DNA from 3 places in the Acidovorax sp. GW821-FHT10A04 genome. Region 2 is predicted to be linked to each of the others. Evidence: predicted binding sites of a transcription regulator. Region 2 holds the regulator's gene; each other region holds the start of a gene.

Region 1 (6,002 bases), on a different contig from region 2:
CGCCTTCGATGGATGAGCGTTCAAGAAGGTAGGTGCCTTTCTCGGCGGTGCGCCGCAGCCGCGTGATGAACTGGCACAGGTTGCCGTAACCATCGAGGTTCTGCGCGAGGACCACCATCGTGAAGGGCAGGGCTGCCTGCACTTTGAACTGCGAACCCACCAGCAACTGCAGCCCCTCCTTCTTGGCGGCGACATGCGCGCGCACCACACCGGCCAGGGTGCATTCGTCGGTGATGGCAATGGCGCTGTAGCCCAGTTCCTTGGCGCGCTCGACCAGCTCGTCAGGCCAACTGGCCCCGACAAGGAACGTGAAATTGGAAACGCAGCGCAGCTCTGCGTAGAAGGGTAGCGCCATGACAGTTGCCTGAAGGTCGATGCATCGTTCAGGCGTACAGGCCGTGAAGGAACCAGCCTGTCTCGTCCTCGGCCAGGCGGCGTTGGAAGATCCACAGCACGCCGGCGTGCCGGCTCAAGGCGATCCAGTAGTCGCGCTGCACGTTGAGCTGGCCGGCAGGTGCGCTTGTAGCCGCTGAAGGCTCCCGGTGCCACCAGCCGCCCTCCACGCGGTCCGGGCCCAGCAGCAACTGCAGTTGCCCCTGGTAGATCGGGCGGTGCTCCCGCTCGGCCAGGCGCAGCGGTTCAGGCAGCACCCACGCGGGCAGCGGCAGCTCGTGGCAGGGGAGCGAAGCGCGTGGACGTGCCATCTCCGCACCTTGCCAGCACTGCATCCATTCTGGGCGGTGGTCGGCATTCAGGACAGGACGCACCACGCGATCCTTGCCCAGTCGGGCCTGCACGCGCTCCAGCACCAGGGACGTGGCTTCGCCCTGGCGGATCGTCTCAGGCAGGAGTGACTTGCTCTCCTGCTTGATGGGGATGGTCTCGGAAGCAAGCAGCTCGATGTCGCCAGCGGGTGCCAGCAGCTCGACCTTGGACAGGTGCTCGCTGAGCAGGCGGCCCAGGTGGTCCACGTTCTGCGTGGGCTCTGCCGTGCGCACGGTGATCTCGCCGCCTGTGCCTGCGGTCTTGGCGCGCATCGCGTCATGGGCCCAGCGAAGCGTGAACGAGGTGACGCCCATGTGCCTGGCCGCGAGCCAGCCGGACATCTGCAGCAACAAGCGGCGGGCGCCGAACATCAGCGCCATCGCATTCTCGACGCGGAACATGAACTCCAGGCGGGCACTGAAGGTCTCGGGAAGTTGCTGCCACTCGCAGACCTCCGGACGTAGTCCGTAGGCCTGGTCCAGGCTGTGAAGCAGCTCCTTGTCGAAGCGCCGACCCAGGCCACCCCGAGGCAGCTTGCGTACATCACCCAGCGTGCGTGATCCGAGGCGGTGCAGCGTGCCCTGATGGCCCGCCACCGCAGTGATCGTCTCCAGCGGCAGCTTGTCGAGAATGGATGGCAGCGGGCCGGCAAAGCCATCCACCACGCGCGAACGCACCAGCGCCAGCGCCGCTGTGCCCGTCGGTGCCCAGGCGAAGGCTTCGACGCCCAACTTCAAGGCTTCCGATTCGATGCGCCCTCGCAGGAGCAGCAGGCCGCCAAACAGGCGTGCGCAGGCTCCGACCTCCATCAGGACCACCTCTTCGCGCACCGCCACCCTCGGAGAGAACTGCAGCGCCCAAACAGCCAGGGAAGGCAGGTCAATGGCGGTGCAGGACTCGGTGCTGGTCTTGTGCGGTAGCAGTGCGGCCCAGATGCCGATCATCGGTGGCCTCCTCTCTGCGCAGGGGGATGGCGAAATCGGTGTCCAGGCGGTGCAGTCGCGGCGGCAGCACCTGGCTCAGGAGGCCGGGGATGGCCTGCAGTTCCAGCACACCGGGGCATGGCGTGCCACGGCGCTTGAGGATGCGCACATCAATGTTCCAGCCTGTGCCGAGCGACACCAGGGTGCGCAGTGGCGCCGGCGAGGCCTCTCGCTGCGCGCTCAAGGGCCGAAAGAGAAAGACAGGCGACTGGCAGGACTGGGCGTGCACCTGCAGACGCCTGATCTGGTCTGCGCGGACTTGGGGGAGCCAGGACAGCACCGCGCCGCGGGGATTGGACTTCACCAATTGCTCCGTCACCCACAAGCGCTCGGCTGGTGTTTTGGCCTGGATCCACACGATCTGGTCGGCGGGCACTCCCAGCTGAGACAGGCCACCGGCATGGGGCTGCTGTGGCGGGGCTACGAGCAGTATCTGGCCGCCGTTCTGGATAAGGCTGGGCAGGCATCGGCTCAGCAAGCGCCATTCGCACAACGGTGCTTGCGCCGTGAGTACCTCAGTCAGGGCGCGTGTAGGCCAGCCACCACCTGGCAAGGACGCGTCCAGCAGGTCAAAGCCCGTGGAGATTGTCGGGTGGCCGTCGTGCACCAGGTCGTCGCCCAGCCACACCGACTCCCGTACCGAGATGGGCAGGCTCTGGGTGTCGAAGGGCTGGAAAGCGTGGGCGGCGGACATGGCAAAATACTGTAATTAAATACAGTATATGAATAGACTTACTGACATGGAAAGAGGGTTCCGACGGCGGTTGAAGGCCATTGCGGGCGGTTCGCACCCAAATCGATAGCGGGGAAATCAGCGTCTGCGCTGGAGGATCAAAAGAATCACCAACGTGGAAAAAATTTGCGATGACCAAGCGGAGCGTGCGGACGAAACCCTGGTGCAAGGTCAGGATGCTGCAATGCCCGAAGTGCCTGAAAGGCAGATTTCTGTATAAGAGCTCAACGATGGAAACCGATCAGACTGCCCCCATCAATCGCTGTGGCTACTGTGGATCTACCAACTACCGCAGGGTGGTCGAGCGCGATGCCCAAGGCTCGATGCGCTACGGCGAGCGTTTGTTGTGCTCGGGATGCACGCGAGAGTTCACCGACCTGGATGCCTGGCGGCAAGGCGCATCGGATGCGTCCCCGCCACTGTCTGCAGCGGCATGACCGACACCTACCTTGTCTCATCATTCGCGGACAAAGACCGCGTCAAGGCGCTGGGCGCACGTTGGGATCCGACTCGCCGACAGTGGTATGTGCCCGAGGGCCGAGACCTTACGCCTTTCGCGCAGTGGTTGCCTGCTGCAGATGTGCCAGCACCCGTTGTCTCGCGTGATTTGTTGGCCCCTTCCCCGACCGCGTCCAGCGGCTTGGCGGTCCCTGAAAAGAAGGGGGTATCGCTATCTCAGTTGCTGCAAGGCGTATCGGGGGCGGTAGCGCAGGCTTTCAAAGCCGGGGTCTGGACGCTTGTTGAGGTGGTGGATACGCGGATTCGCAACGGCCATGTGTACCTTGAAGTCTCCGAGCGCGACGTTTCGGGCGTCATCACCGCCAAGGCCAATGCTGTCATCTGGGCCAGTACGGCCAGCCAGATTCTCCCCAAGTTCGAGTCGGCGACCGGCGCCCAGATCGGGCCAGGTATCAAACTGCTGGTGCGTGCACGGCCCGTGTTCAAGCCGCAGTTCGGTTTCAGCATCGAGGTCGATGCCATCGACTCTGACTACACGCTGGGTGACTTGGAGGCCCGCAAGCGTGAAATCCGCGAGCGCTTGCAGCACGAGGGCTTGTTCGAACTGAATCGACAGTTGCCAAGTCCGTGGGATTACTACCTGGTCCTGGTCGTGGCACCGGAGGGGGGAGCCGGCTTGGGCGACTTCCAAGCTGAGGCGAAGCGGCTGGAGGCCAGTGGAATCTGCCGGTTCGTATATGTCCACAGTCGATTTCAGGGCGATGGTGCTGCTGCAGAGATCCGCATGGAGTTGCTTGGCGCGCTGGAGCGCATGGATCAAGAGGGCTTGCACCCCGACGCCGTGGCCATCATCCGCGGTGGTGGGGCCATCAACGACATGGCTTGGCTCAATGACTATGCGCTAGTGCGCGCCGTCTGCGAACTGGATGTCCCGGTGCTCACTGGCATAGGGCACGAGCGAGACAACACAGTGCTCGACGAGGTCGCCAATATCCGTTTTGACACCCCTTCCAAGGTCATCGCGGGCATTGAGCGACTCATTCTGCAGCGAGCCCACGAAGCCAAGGGCTTGTTCGACGACATCGTCCGCGAAGCTACGCACGCTATGGGCAGCGCGCGGCGAATATTCGTCGAGAACTTCACTGCGATAGAGGCGGGAGCCAGGCAGGAGATTGCTCACAGCCGGCAGCGCACCACCGAGATGTTGGCGCAACTGCAGCTCAATGCAGTGCAGGCCGTGCGAAACGGTGCAGAGCAGACCGAGCGAAGCATGGTCGATGTGCGCCGCATGGCAACGCACCACCTGGGTTGGGCTCGCAACCAGGTGCCCGCGCTGATGGCTGAAATACGCAGCGAAGCGCGGCAAACCCTGCAGACAGCACGGGCCACGATCAAAGCAGACAAAACCTTTGTGCTCGACCGGGCTGCGGCTGATGTGCGCCATATGAAAGATGCTGCCTCCAACGCGTTTGCGGAGGTAGGACCGCAAGCGAACAAGACAGTGGCGGAAGCCAGGGCTGCAGCACAGGCGCTCATGCGAGAGATCGCGGGGCAAGGACCCGAAAAAACTTTGAGCCGTGGCTTTGCGCTGGTGCGTGATGCTGCTGGCAAGGCAGTCACCAGTGCGGCCAGCGCTGGTGCCAAGGTCACCATCCAATTCAGAGACGGCACGCGCAGCGCGACGCTGCGCAAGGACGACAAGCCATGAGCGAAACCTTCAAGAAATCATATGGGGTGTTGCAAGCGCATGCCCAGACCCTGCGCAAGCAGACTGAGCCAAACATCGATGATCTTCTTCGCATTGTTGAGGAATCGGTTGCTGCGTACAAGGTATGTCAGACGCGCATCGACGCGGTGGAAAAGGCACTAGAAACGGCTTTGAACTCCGCCGCGGAACCGGCAACTTCAAACTCTGCGAATGCTGCTTCGACATCCGCTGCCGAACCTGGCAATGATGACGACATTCCCTTTTAGCGCCAGCCAGTGCAATGCGGCTGCAAAGGAGAAACCTATGGATCGCATGAAAACCTCACGCACTGTCCAGGCCGGAGTGCTGGACGTTGCATATGTTGAGCAAGGCCCTGCTGATGGGCCGCCGGTGGTGTTGATGCACGGATTTCCGTACGACATCCATAGCTATCAAGAGGTCGCTCCGCTCCTGGCCGAGGCCGGCTGTCGCGTGCTTGTCCCATATCTGCGTGGATATGGCTCCACGCGCTTTCTGCACACGGCCACCGTGCGGTCAGGCGAGCAGGCAGCGCTAGGAGCCGACCTGCTCGCCTTTCTGGACGCGCTTAAGATCGATCGTGCTTATCTTGCCGGTTACGACTGGGGTGGCCGCGCCGCGTGTGTCGTTGCCGCTCTCTGGCCCGAGCGATGTGCAGGCCTGGTGTCCGTGAACAGCTACAACATCCAAAACATTGCCAAGGCCCTGGTGCCAGAAGAGCCTGAAAAGGAGCTGAGGCTCTGGTACCAGTACTACTTCCATAGCGAGCGTGGTCATGCTGGGTTGGAGCAGAACCGCGGCCCTTTGGCGAAGCTGTTGTGGAATCTGTGGTCACCGACCTGGCGCTTCGACGATGCGACTTTCGAGCAGAGCGCTGCAGCCTTCGACAACCCGGATTTCGTCGAAGTTGTAATCCACTCGTACCGGCACCGCTACGCCTTGGTGCCTGGTGATCCGGCCTATGCAAACATCGAAGCGAAGCTTGCCCAGCAACCCGTCATCACCGTTCCATCTATCACGTTGGATGGCGCCGACGACGGGGTGCGTCCGCCTGCGGATGCGTCGGTACATGCAGCACGCTTCAGCGCTCTGCGCGACCATCGAATCCTGGACGGCGTCGGCCACAACCTACCGCAAGAAGCACCTCAGGAATTCGCCATGGCGGTGCTGGAACTGGTCAGGGACAAAGGCTGACCGCGCTGGCGCATCACTTCCGAAATCCAGGCCCAGGCGTTGACGTGGCTATTTGGAAGACTGGCTGCGCCTGCCCTTGATGATTCCAAGTTTGGCCTGCCAGCACTCGGCGCATATCCAGACGGACGGTCGAATTTCGCAT
Region 2 (6,002 bases):
GCGCCCTTCACGGTCGTGATCCCGGCGCGCATGGCATCGAGCCGGCTGCCGGACAAACCCCTGGCCGACATCGCCGGCCTGCCCATGGTGGTGCGCGTGGCCCAGCGCGCGGCGCTGAGCGGCGCCGCCCGCGTGGTGGTGGCGGCCGATGACGCGCGCGTGCTGCACGCCTGCCAGGCGCATGGCGTGCCCGCCATCCTGACCCGCACCGACCATGCCAGCGGCAGCGACCGGCTGGCCGAGGCCTGCGAGCAACTGGGCCTGGCAGGCGACGACATCGTGGTCAATGTGCAGGGCGACGAACCGCTGATGGACGCGAGCCTCATCGACGCCGTGGCGGCCCTGTTGCCAGCGCGGCCCGAGGCCAGCATGGGCACGGCTGCGCACACCATCCACACCCTGGCCGACTACGAAAACCCGAACGTGGTAAAGGTGGTGCTCGATGCCCGCGGCCTGGCGCACTACTTCAGCCGCGCCCCCATTCCGTGGGCGCGCGACCATGCGGGCACGGCCTGGTGGGAAAGCGCAACGGGCGCAGTGCCGGCAGGCTTCGCACCGCTGCGCCACATCGGCATCTACAGCTACCGTGCAGGCTTTCTGCGCGCCTTTCCCACGCTGACCCAGGCACCCACCGAGGTCATGGAGGCGCTGGAGCAGTTGCGTGCGCTGTGGCACGGCCACCGCATTGCCGTGCATGTCACGGACACGGCACCCGGCCCCGGCGTGGACACCCCGCAGGACCTGGAGCGCGTGCGCGCCCTGCTGGCCTGACGCCAAAGGGGCTGCAAGGCGGCTGGGCGCACTGATCTGGTGCGACGGTGCCCCATCCTACGCATTTATACGCACGTCATATCGCGCGTGTAAGCCAGTGCAAGGCGGTCACATGCTATCCTCGACGCAACGAGAGCATTGCATCCTGGGCCCCACAAGCGCCTGCGCGAGCACTGACGTAGCAGCACACCACCCCGCAGCCCCTGCCCATCCGTGGAGCACTGCGGTCTTTTTTTGCTGCCACGGCGGTGACCTCTGCGCTGGCGCGCGATCCGCCCCTGCCAGCAGTGCCAGCCGATTTCTAACCTTCGAGGACCTTCATGAGACTGATTCTGTTGGGCGCGCCCGGCGCCGGAAAGGGCACGCAAGCCACGTTCATCTGCCAGAAGTACGGCATTCCGCAGATCTCCACCGGCGACATGCTGCGCGCTGCCGTGAAGGCCGGCACGCCGCTGGGCCTGCAGGCCGATGCGATCATGAAGTCGGGTGCCCTGGTCAGCGACGACCTGATCATCAACCTCGTCAAGGAACGCATTGCCCAGCCCGACTGCGCCAAGGGGTTCCTGTTCGATGGTTTCCCACGCACCATTCCCCAGGCCGACGCGATGAAGGCCGCAGGCGTGAAACTCGACTACGTGCTGGAGATCGACGTGCCCTTCGAGGCCATCATCGAACGCATGAGCGGCCGCCGCTCGCACCCCGCCAGCGGCCGCACCTACCACGTCAAGTTCAACCCACCCAAGGTGGAAGGCAAGGACGACGTGACCGGTGAAGACCTGATCCAGCGCGACGACGACAAGGAAGAAACCGTCAAGAAGCGCCTGCAGGTCTACAGCGACCAGACCCGCCCCCTGGTGGACTACTACAGCCAGTGGGCCAAGGCCGAACCGGCAGCCGCCCCCCAGTACCGCGCCATCAGCGGCATGGGCAGCGTGGACGACATCACGCAGCGCGCCTTCGCAGCCCTGGCCAGCTGATTTTTCGGCTGCGGCCACACCAACAACAAAGCCGGGCATGCCCGGCTTTGTCGTTTCTGCACGCCTTGGAGGCGCTGCCTGCCGCGCAGCTTACTTGGTCTTCGGGGCAGGAGGAATGGGCATGTTGGGCATGGTCATGGAGCCGGGCTTCTGGCCGGCGGCACAGGGGCCGAGGTAACGGGCCTCCATCACGGTATTGTCGCTGGCCTTGCCCATGAGCGGCGGGTTGAACGTGCTTTTGACCTCGACCTTGTAGGCGCTGGAATAGTCGCCCGAGCTCACCGACTGCGAGGTCACCGTGGTCGAACCGATCTTGCAGACCGCATCGGCAGTGATGGTGTTGCCACTGCGCTTGATGTCGTTCTTGCTGCACATGGTCTTGGACTGCTCCAGGGCCGTCTTCTGCATCTGGGCCTCGAAGGCCTCATCCGTGCACTGCTGCATCACGGTGGGCGGCGTGCCTGGGCTGGATGTGGCCTTGATCTCCCACAGCCCCGCCTTGCGCTTGGGCATGTCCTGGGATTGCGCAGGCAGGGCTGCCAGTGCCACGGCTGCGGCCACGAGAGAGAGGGAAACGAAACGCATGGGACAACTCCTGCAAAGTGATGCGCCGGATGATAGTTGCGCTCCCGCGCAGAACCAATGGCGCGGCTAAAAGCTGTGCAACCAAACGTGCACTAATCGACGCGCGCGCCGCTTCTGGCCTCAGGCCGGACTCGAGCGCAGGCCGTAGGCCTTGCCATCGACGAACAGGTACTCGGCGCGCAGCACCGGATCGCCCTTCTCCTCGCGCAACGTGAAGCCCAGTACCGAGATAGCCGTGCCCGGCTTGATCTCGGCCACCTGCCAGGCCTGCATGCGGGTCAGCGGCGCCAGCTCGACCTCCCACATCCGGTCCCTGCGCGTCGGCAGCACGGCACGGGCCAGCAGGGCCTTGCCATCGACCGGTGCCGTCTGTGCGGGCACTGCGCGCTGTGCCAGGTTGGGCGGCAAGGCCAGGTTGGCGGGCAGCTCCAGCTCCAGTTCGGCATGCGGGTTCTGCCAGCGCACCTTGCGCACCGTGCCTTCGAGGTAGATCGGGCGGTCCGCATCGAAACTGCTCCAGCCGTGGTGCGCATGGGACGCCAGGGGAACAAGGGGAAGGACACTGGCCACGGTGAGAATCTGGCGACGCTGCAAAGGCATGGAGTTTTTCCTTTCGAATGTCAGAGGTACGCTATCCAGCGACCACAGGCGACGATGGCCAGCCAGATCAGAGTGGACAGCAGCATCTGCGCCCGCGCCAGGCCATCGAGCCGAGCGAGCGAACCGCGCCCATGAAACCACGCCGCGTTGCAGCCGGCAAGCATCAACAACAGCATCTTCAGGGTGAAGGCCCGGTTGGCGAGCAATTCCTGGGGCTGCGTGGCAAACATCACCAGGCCGGACAGGGCCGCCATGCCAAAGCCGCACAGTGCCAGCGACAGGCTCAGTCGCGCCAGGTCCCGGGGCGGCAGCGCGGCACCCCAGCCAAACACCCGCAGCTCCAGCAGCACCAGGTTGCCCAGCAGCAGTGCAATGCCCACGATGTGCACCACCTCCAGTGCCGGATAGGCCCAAACATGGGATCGGAGGGCAGCGAACATGCGGGGCTTCCTGGCGTTGTGGGTTGGCTCAGGACTTCCTAGCCCAGCAGATCGAGCACCAGGCTGATGCGGGCCTTCACGGGGGACAGACCGGGCGCGGCCACGAGGGCATTGCCCGGCGTGGGCAGCAACTGCCCCTCGGGGCAGCGCGTGGCGCGCAGCACGCGCACACCCACGGCCTGGGCCCGCAGCAACGCGGCCTCCAGCGCGTGGTGCAGGGTGCCGTTGCCGGTGCAGGCAACGACCAGACCCTGGACACCATCGCGCACCAGCGCGTCCACCGCACGACCGCTGGCGCCCGCATGGCTTACCACCAGTTCCACCCAGGGCCAGGGTGCGTCGGCGGTCTGGTTCTGCATGGCTGCAAGACCCTTGCCTTGCGAGACGGCGGGCCAGCCGTGCACCAGGCGCACGGCGCCCTCTTCCACCCAGCCCAGCGGCCCGGCATCACCGGAGCTGAACGGGTCGACCCGGTAGGGGTGCACCTTGTGCACGCGCTGCGCGCCATGGATGGTGCCGGCAGCCACCACCACCACGCCCTGCGCACCAGCGCTGGCCGCCACCGCCACGGCGTCGAGCAGGTTCTGCGGGCCATCGGGCACCAGCGCGGTCGAGGGGCGCATGGCGCAGGTCAGCACCACGGGCTTGGTCGCATCCAGCACGGAGTGCAGGAACCAGGCCGTCTCTTCGATCGTGTCGGTGCCATGGGTGATGACGACTCCGCGCACGGCGGGGTCGGCCAGGCACTCGGCGCAGCGCAGCGCCAGGGCCCGCCACACGCCATGTTCCATGTCCTTGCTGTCGATCTGGGCCACCTGCTCGACCACCAGGGGACCACCGGCCAGCGCCTGGAGCCCTGGAACGGCCGCCAGCAGCTCGCCCACCCCCACCTGCGCGGCCGTGTAGCCGATGTTGTCCCCCACCTGCGCAGCGGTGCCGGCAATGGTGCCGCCCGTACCCAGAACCACAATTTTTTGCGCACTCACTTGCATACTCCGAAAAACTGGTGAAAAATACAGCTACTGGATTAAAAAACAGTTATTTGCCACTGTACCGGCACACACTGGAAACCACCATGCTCGACAACCCCAAGCTCACTGCCCGCCAGCAACAGATTCTGGACCTGATCCAGACCGCCATTGCGCGCACCGGTGCCCCCCCTACCCGCGCCGAGATAGCGACCGAGCTGGGCTTCAAGTCCGCCAATGCGGCAGAAGAGCACCTGCAGGCCCTGGCCCGCAAGGGCGTGATCGAGCTGGTGAGCGGCACCTCGCGGGGCATTCGCCTGCGCGGCGAGACAGTGCGCTCCATCAACGCAGCACGCGGCACCCAGTTCAGCCTGCCCATTCCCGGCCTGTCGCAGCTGATGCTGCCGCTGATCGGCCGGGTCGCAGCGGGCTCGCCCATTCTCGCGCAGGAGCATGTCGATCAGACCTACAGCGTGGAAAACAGCCTGTTCCAGCACAAGCCTGATTACCTGCTCAAGGTGCGCGGCATGTCCATGCGCGACGCCGGCATCATGGACGGCGACCTGCTGGCCGTGCAGTCCACGCGCGAGGCGCGCAATGGCCAGATCATCGTGGCCCGCCTGGGCGACGACGTCACCGTCAAGCGCCTGCGCCGCACGGCCACCGGCATCGAGCTGCTGCCCGAGAACCCGGACTACCCCGTGATCACCGTGCAGCCCGGCGAAGCCTTCGAGATCGAAGGCCTGGCAGTCGGCCTGATCCGCAACACCATGCTCATGTAATTGCCGTCGCGCTGCCCAGGTGGCGGGCGTTTGACGGGCGGGGTGCCGGGTATCGGGCACCGCCGCTGGTCAGCCCTGGGCCGCGCCATGTTCGTTGCAATCCTGCCTGTGTTCACCACCGACCTTCGGAGTCTTCACATGGGAATTGCTTCTTTGACCTTTTCGGCCTTCTCCCACCCGCTGCATGCGCTGACACGCTGGCTGCAGCCCATCGCCGTGCAGGGCGGGCACGACAGCGCTGCGGCACGGCTGCGCACCTGCAAGGCGCCAGTGCCCGCCCATGCGGCACCCGCATGGCCCACCACGGCCCGCACGCCACGCGACGAGATCGCACTGCCGGCCACGGGCACGCGCAGCCTGCACCCTGCCCCCGGCGCCGACCCCCTGTGCAACCATGTCCAGGCACGCCGCGTGGTGCGCGTGCTGCGCACGACCACCTCGGGCGCCGATGCCGGGCGCCTGGTGATCTCGGGCCGCATGGCCGATGTCTGCGCGGAGCTGGACCGCATGGCCGCGCGCGAGGCGCTGCTGCAACACTGAGCACGCGGCCTGCGGGCTGGCGCGGGGACACGGCCACCATGGCCTGCAACGGCCGGCCAGCGACTGCGCAGAGCCCGCCGCAACGGCCGCGGGCACCGGTATTGCGCATGCACCCAGGCCGTCGAGGCATGTGGCATTCACGCAGCGTTGCAAATGCTGCACGCCCGACGGGGCTTGGGGCACAAAGACTGCGGCCCGCCAAGGCACAATGTCGGGATGAACATCGTGATCCTCGACGACTACCAGGACGCAGTGCGCAAGCTCCATTGCGCCACCCGGCTCGACGCCTACACCGCCAAGGTCTATACCAACACCGTCAAGGGCCTGGGCCAGCTGTCG
Region 3 (6,002 bases), on a different contig from region 2:
CCACCTGTGCCTGGCGGACGCAAGCCAGCAAGGCATCGGTCTCCATCGCATGTTGCAGGCTGCGGTCGGGAATGAGCAGCAGCTCGCAGTCCTGCAGCCGCGCCACATCGGACACAGGTCCCAGTTCATAGGTCCCCTTGGGCGCGGTACGGCGTGCCGCACTGATGAACTCGCACAGGTTGCCCCAGCCCTCGACGTTGCGCGGCAATGCCACCAGCCGAAAGCCCGGGTAGGCGAACTCGCTGCCCGGGATGAACTGCAGGCCCAGCTCCTTGGCCGGTCCATGGGCCCGCACCACGCCGGCCACCGAGCACTCGTCGGTCAGCGCCAGCGCGCGGTAGCCCAGCTCGGCCGCGCGTTCCACCAGGTCCCGGGGCTGCGAGGCGCCGCGCTGGAAGCTGAAACTGGAGATGCAGTGCAGTTCGGCATAGTCCGGCAAGGCAGGCGGCGAGGCCACCCCGGTGGGGCTGCGGTCAGGAAGGGTGTGGGTCATGTGCCGGTCCGCTCATGCATACAGGCCCTGCAGGAACCAGTGGTCTGCCGACGTCGCCGGCAGCGCATGCACCGGTCGTTCACGGAACACCCAGACACGCCCTGCCCCCGGGCTCACGGCCACGAAATAGTCGCGCTGCACCATGTCGCTGGCACTGGCGGGGACCTGGCTCTCGCCTTCCTCCCACCAGGCCATGTCGAACCGGTGCGGCCCGGCCAGCATGCGCAGCGGGCCCTGGTAGCACGGCCGGTGGCCCTGCATGGCCAGGCGCTGCGGCGTGCGCAGCAGCCAGGTAGGCCACAGCACGGCTTCGGGTGCATGGTCGCCCTGTGGTGGCTTCGCTGAGGGCACCGGCCCGGCTTCGGCCATGGGCCGCCAGCGCTGCATGCATTCGGGCCGGTGGTCTGCCAGCAGGGTGACGGACTGCACCGCATCCGTGCCCAGGCGGGCCGAGAGGCGCTCGACCAGTTGGTGCCAGGCCTCGCCCTCCTGGTCACCGGTGGCCGACGATCCATCGGGCGGCAGCAGGTGGGCGCTGGCATGCGGCAGCGGTGCGGTCTCCAGCGCGCGCAGCGTGATCTGGTTGGCGGGCGCGGCCAGGGGCGTGCGCGCCAGGTTCTCGGCCAGCAGGCGGCGCAGGTGGGCCAGCTCGTGCGTGGGCTGGGCCGTGCGCACGGGCAGCGCATGCCAGGGGGCGATGAGCACGCCGTCGACCCGGCGCAGGTCGTGCCGCCAGGCCAGCTCCAGCGCCAGAACGCCCTGCTGGCGTGCCTGCAGCCAGGCCTGCAGGGCCGAGAGCAGCCGGCTCGCGGACCACAGCAAGGCGTCGGCCGAGGTGGCCAGCGCGGGCAGCTCGGCCGTCAGCTCGAAGCGCTCGGGCAGCTCCACCCAGGCATGGTTGTGGGCGATGTGGCCATAGGCCCGGTCCAGCGCCAGCAGCACGGCCGCGCCCAGGCGCCGCGCCACACCGTCGCGCGGCAGCGCACGCAAGGCCCCCCAGGTACGGCAACCCATGCGCGCCAGGCTGGGCAGGTGCGGGTGCAGCGCCGTCAGCGTGTGCAGCGGCAGGCCATCGGGCAGGTGCCGGGGCACGGGCTGGCCTGCCAGTTGCAGGCGCAACAGGGCCAATGCCTGCAGCGAGGTGGGGGCCTCGGCAAAAGGGGTTGGGCACTCCTGCTGCGCAGGCCCTGGCGGCGGCTGGCCCGCTTCTGCGGGCGGGTGGCCGGACCAGGGCGGGCTGTGCCGTTGCAGTTGGGCGAGCAATGCTGCGCGCCCGCCCCACAGGCGCTCCGTGGCAGACACTTCGAGCAGCAAGGCCTCGTCCTCCACCCGCGCCACGCGCGGCGTGAACTGCAGCGCCCACCAGTGTTCGTGCGGCGCCTGCGGCAAGGGTGGGTGCGGCCCGGCAGCGGCCGGCGCGCCAGCACCAGGGCGGGAGGATCCGCCGTCAGTGGGGGTGGTGGGCGGCAACGGCCATGCGATCCAGTGCATGCTGCACACCTCCTGCGGGCAAGCGGTCCAGCCACGCCGCCAGCGGCAGCAGCACGGCAGGCCTTGCTGGCTGCTGCTGTGGTGGCGCACGCCGCCCCTCTCCGCGCGTGGCCGACGCGGCCAGCACCCGGGCCAGCGCCGCGTTGCTGGCCGGCAGCACCAGGGGCTGCTCCATGGGGGGCCCACGGCGCTTGAGCACCTGCACCTGCAGCTCGGCGCCGCCCGATGCGGCCACGGCCTCGACCCACAGCCGCAGCGGCGCGGGCGATGCCTGCTGGCGCACCTTGGCCGGGCGAAACACCCACAGCAGCTGCCCCATCTGCGCGGCAGCCAGCTGCAGCCGCCTTAGCGATTCGGGCGCGGCCTGCGGCAGCCAGGCCAGCACCGCCTGCACATCGCGGCAGCGCAGGGCCTGCTCGGCCGCCCACAATGCCTGCGCCGCCGAGGTGGCCTGCACGCGGCACAGCCGCGCCGCGTCCAGCCCACCCGCGCGCAGGGCGGGGGCAAAGGGCTCATGGGGCGGCGCCACCAGCACCACGGCCCCCGGCCGCTCAGCCGTGGCCTGGGCCAGTGCCGGCAGCACCAGTTGCCACACGTGCAGCCCGGCTGCAGGCTGCAGCACCTCGGTCAAGGCCCCCAGGGGCCAGCCCCCACCCGGCAGCTGCGCATCGAGCAGCGCATGCCCCGTGGCCTGCACCCGCGCTGCGGCGGATGTGCCCAGTTGGTCGGCCAGCCACACGCCTGCCAGCCGGGGCGGGGCACCAGCGGGCACGGAACGGAGGGGGACGGCGGACATGAGCGAGGCAACCCGGGATGGACATGCACGGGGTCAGGCAGAGAGGTGCGGCTTGCGCACCCAACCCCGGAGCATCCTGCACGGCAGGGCTGGGGGAGCGATGAGATACTGTATTTTCATACAGTTATCGTACCCCATTCCGCTAACCGCGGCGGCTTTTCAGAGCATTCCCGCGGGTCATTGGAGCCATGCCAGGAAGGGGCGCCGCTTGCAGTGGGCCAAAAGAAAAGGCCTGCGCAGTGCAGGCCCTGAAATGACAAAAGGCCTGCAGAATTGCTTCTGCAGGCCTTGCCAATAATGGTCGGAGCGGCGGGATTCGAACTCGCGACCCTCTGCTCCCAAAGCAGATGCGCTACCAGGCTGCGCTACGCTCCGACAGCTCGTATTCTAACCCGGGAAATTTCGGGTTCTGACCAAATGCGCGCTTTTTTTGATTTTTTTGCAGCGACTGCATCGGACCAGGGTTCCATCGGCAGTGCTGTCATGCATCCAGGGCGATGCAAACTGCGGCGATGGGAGGGAAAACTCAATCAATAACCAACAACCAACGGGGAAGACACTACGGCGAGCCCACAGGCACCAGCACACGACCGCGCATCAGCGGCCGCATGGTGGCCTGCAATCAGCGGCTCGACGGGCCTGGGCCGCGGCCGGCCAGGTGGCGGAAGGTGATGCGGCCCTTGGAGAGGTCGTAAGGCGACATTTCCAGTGAGACCTTGTCGCCCGCCAGGATGCGGATGTGGTGCTTGCGCATCTTGCCGCCGGTGTAAGCAATCAGCTGGTGACCGTTGTCCAGCGTCACGCGAAAGCGCGAGTCGGGCAGCACTTCGGTCACGGAGCCTTGCATTTCAATCAGTTCTTCTTTGGCCATGTTCTCTTGTCTTTTCAAAAATCAAAAAATCTGGTGATCGGCACCTGAACGCTGGGGCATCCACCACGGCCGATGCAGCGTGGTCGGGCTCGACACACGGTGCATTGCGGGCGGTGGGAGTCGCTGCACCCGGGGCGCAGATCAGGCAGAGGGCCGGGGAGACGGCTTCATACGGATTTGCATTTGACCGTGTAGCTAGGCGGGAGCCGCAGACAGTGCTGTAGCACGGCAAGGCGAACCAACGACGCTACACGGTTAAAGGCAAATCCGTATCAATGGACAGGCAGAGCGCTGTGCATAGCCTGTCGATTGTACCGCGATGTACCCGTACTTGCCTATGGCGAGAATGCCGCAGCGGCGCAGCACCTCCGCAGGCAGCCGCCCGCAGGCCTGTCAGGCCCCTGGATCCTGGCCCTGCACAGCCACCGCCAGGGTGCGCACCAGGTCGGTCTGGGTGATGATGCCCACCAGGTGCCCGCCATCGTCGACGATGGGAATGTGGTGGTGCCCGCCCTGCGAGAACAGGGGCACCAGGTCCATGGCGTGCTGGCCCACCCGGGCCACCTGCACCGGGTGCGTCATGATCTCGCCCACTCTGGCGGGCTGGCCGCTGCGGCCCTTGACGAGGGCGCGCAGGCGCTGGCCCAGGCCCTCGTGCAGGTCGAGGTTGGCCAGGCGCATGAAATCGGCCACCGTGACGATGCCAAGCACCTGCCGCCCCGCATCCACCACGGGCAGGGCCTTGATCTTTTCGATGCGCATCAGGGTCCACGCATCCTTGAGCGACACGCCCTGCTCCACCGCCATGGCCGGCCGCGACATGATGTCGGCGCAGCGCACCTCGCCCAGCGTGCGCTGGAAGGCCGCGCGGCCCGCCAGTTGCAGCAGGCCTTCGAGGTCGGCGCGGCTCACGTCCAGCACCTGGTTGTAGTGCGCCAGCGCGGCATCCACATCCGATGCGGCAAAGGCCCCCTTGGCCACGGCGGTGCGTGCAGGCGACTGCTGCGGATGCGGGTAGCTGCGCCCGGTCAGGCTGTTGTAGACCACGCCCGCCAGCAGCAGCACCAGCACGTTGAAGAGAACAGGAAACGCCGCCAGGTGCAGGCCGTCGCTCGCCGTGAGCACCACGTACAGCGCCATGGACCCCCCGGGCGGGTGCAGGCAGCGCAGCGGCACCATGAGCGCGATGGCCAGGCCAACGGCCAGCGCGCCCGCCACGGCCGGGTCGGGCACCAGCGCAGCACACGCCGCCCCCACCATTGCCGACAGGGTGCTGCCGCCCAGCACCGGCCAGGGCTGGGCCAGCGGGCTCGAGGGCATGCCGAACACCAGCACGGCGCTGGCGCCCAGCGCCCCCAGCATCCAGGGCCCGTGGGCATTCCCACCGCCCACCCACCAGCGGCTGAGCACCGCTGTCAGGAAGATGCCCAGCACGGCGCCCACGATGAAGCGCAGGCGCTCCCGACCATCGATGCCCAGCGGGGCCGGCCAGAAATGGCGCAGCCAGCGCACGATGCGCACCCGCGTCGGCAAACGGGCCACGACGGGGCGCGAGGCTTGCAAGGGGGGAGGATCAGGCTCCGGGGCTGGAGAAGAAGGCAGAGGGGGCTGGGGCGGTGCAGACATGGGGACGGAACATTCACACACCGGCACGGCATCCCGCCCCGCAAAGCGGTGGGAGCACATGCCGCGCCGCATGCAGCCCGCCATTTTGCCGGGTGCCGGCATCGCATGCACCAAGCGGGTGCGAACCCGGCGCTGCCAGGGTGGGTAAAAGAAACCCGGCCTGTGCTCGAAACTACCTAGCCCCATGGGGCAAACAGCGTCCCACGGCCCAAAAAACATGCTCTATACTGCATGTGCACCGTGTTTAATGCAGTTTACTTCACGTCACCCATTGGCAGCCACCGGCCTGACAACAGGGGCTCGCGGCACGGGAAGAACACCTGCATGCCAGCACCGGTACGGGTAAGCCATAGGTTTTCACCACCGGGGCTTGGAGTTAAATTACTTTAAGCCTAAACAAAGGAGACACTCCCCATGACCACTCGCCGCCTCGTCATCAGCCGCAGCGCAGCCCTCGTCGGCGCCGCTTCCACGGGCCTGCTGCTGCCCTCCATCGTGCGGGCCCAGAGCGGCAAGGTGCGCGTGGGCTTCATGCTGCCCTACACGGGCACTTTCGCACAGTTGGGCGTGGCCATCGAGAACGGCGTGCGCATGGCCATCGACCAGCAGGGCGGCAAGCTCGGCGGGCGCGAGATCGAGTGGTTCAAGGTGGACGATGAGTCCGAACCCAGCAAGGGCGTGGAAAACGCCAGCAAGCTGGTGCAGCGCGACAAGGTGGACGTGCT

What was found. The regulator LexA, encoded in region 2, represses DNA repair genes until DNA is damaged. The targets are predictions, from matches to a motif close to ACTGTATNNNNATACAGT.
Region 1: imuA (translesion DNA synthesis-associated protein ImuA) is a predicted target of LexA. The motif match lies at 2,451-2,468, and genes of this name have one in related genera.
Region 3: imuA (translesion DNA synthesis-associated protein ImuA) is a predicted target of LexA. The motif match lies at 2,888-2,905, and genes of this name have one in related genera.

What each region holds. Positions count from the first base shown of each region.
Region 1 is NZ_JBWKNZ010000001.1:371,447-377,448, reverse strand. It holds gene AC07PF_RS01765 (error-prone DNA polymerase) at 1-355, opposite strand, end outside; gene AC07PF_RS01760 (Y-family DNA polymerase) at 384-1,709, opposite strand; gene imuA (translesion DNA synthesis-associated protein ImuA) at 1,645-2,442, opposite strand; gene xseA (exodeoxyribonuclease VII large subunit) at 2,915-4,648, shown strand; gene xseB (exodeoxyribonuclease VII small subunit) at 4,645-4,914, shown strand; gene AC07PF_RS01740 (alpha/beta fold hydrolase) at 4,952-5,860, shown strand.
Region 2 is NZ_JBWKNZ010000004.1:315,066-321,067, forward strand. It holds gene kdsB (3-deoxy-manno-octulosonate cytidylyltransferase) at 1-771, shown strand, start outside; gene adk (adenylate kinase) at 1,092-1,748, shown strand; gene AC07PF_RS11645 (DUF3617 domain-containing protein) at 1,839-2,333, opposite strand; gene AC07PF_RS11650 (DUF6152 family protein) at 2,454-2,933, opposite strand; gene AC07PF_RS11655 (hypothetical protein) at 2,954-3,373, opposite strand; gene AC07PF_RS11660 (asparaginase) at 3,412-4,365, opposite strand; gene lexA (transcriptional repressor LexA) at 4,449-5,123, shown strand; gene AC07PF_RS11670 (hypothetical protein) at 5,262-5,663, shown strand; gene AC07PF_RS11675 (D-2-hydroxyacid dehydrogenase family protein) at 5,880-6,002, shown strand, end outside.
Region 3 is NZ_JBWKNZ010000011.1:106,806-112,807, forward strand. It holds gene AC07PF_RS22165 (error-prone DNA polymerase) at 1-493, opposite strand, end outside; gene AC07PF_RS22170 (Y-family DNA polymerase) at 506-1,984, opposite strand; gene imuA (translesion DNA synthesis-associated protein ImuA) at 1,941-2,780, opposite strand; tRNA gene AC07PF_RS22180 (tRNA-Pro) at 3,079-3,155, opposite strand; gene infA (translation initiation factor IF-1) at 3,403-3,651, opposite strand; gene AC07PF_RS22190 (HPP family protein) at 4,045-5,277, opposite strand; gene AC07PF_RS22195 (ABC transporter substrate-binding protein) at 5,692-6,002, shown strand, end outside.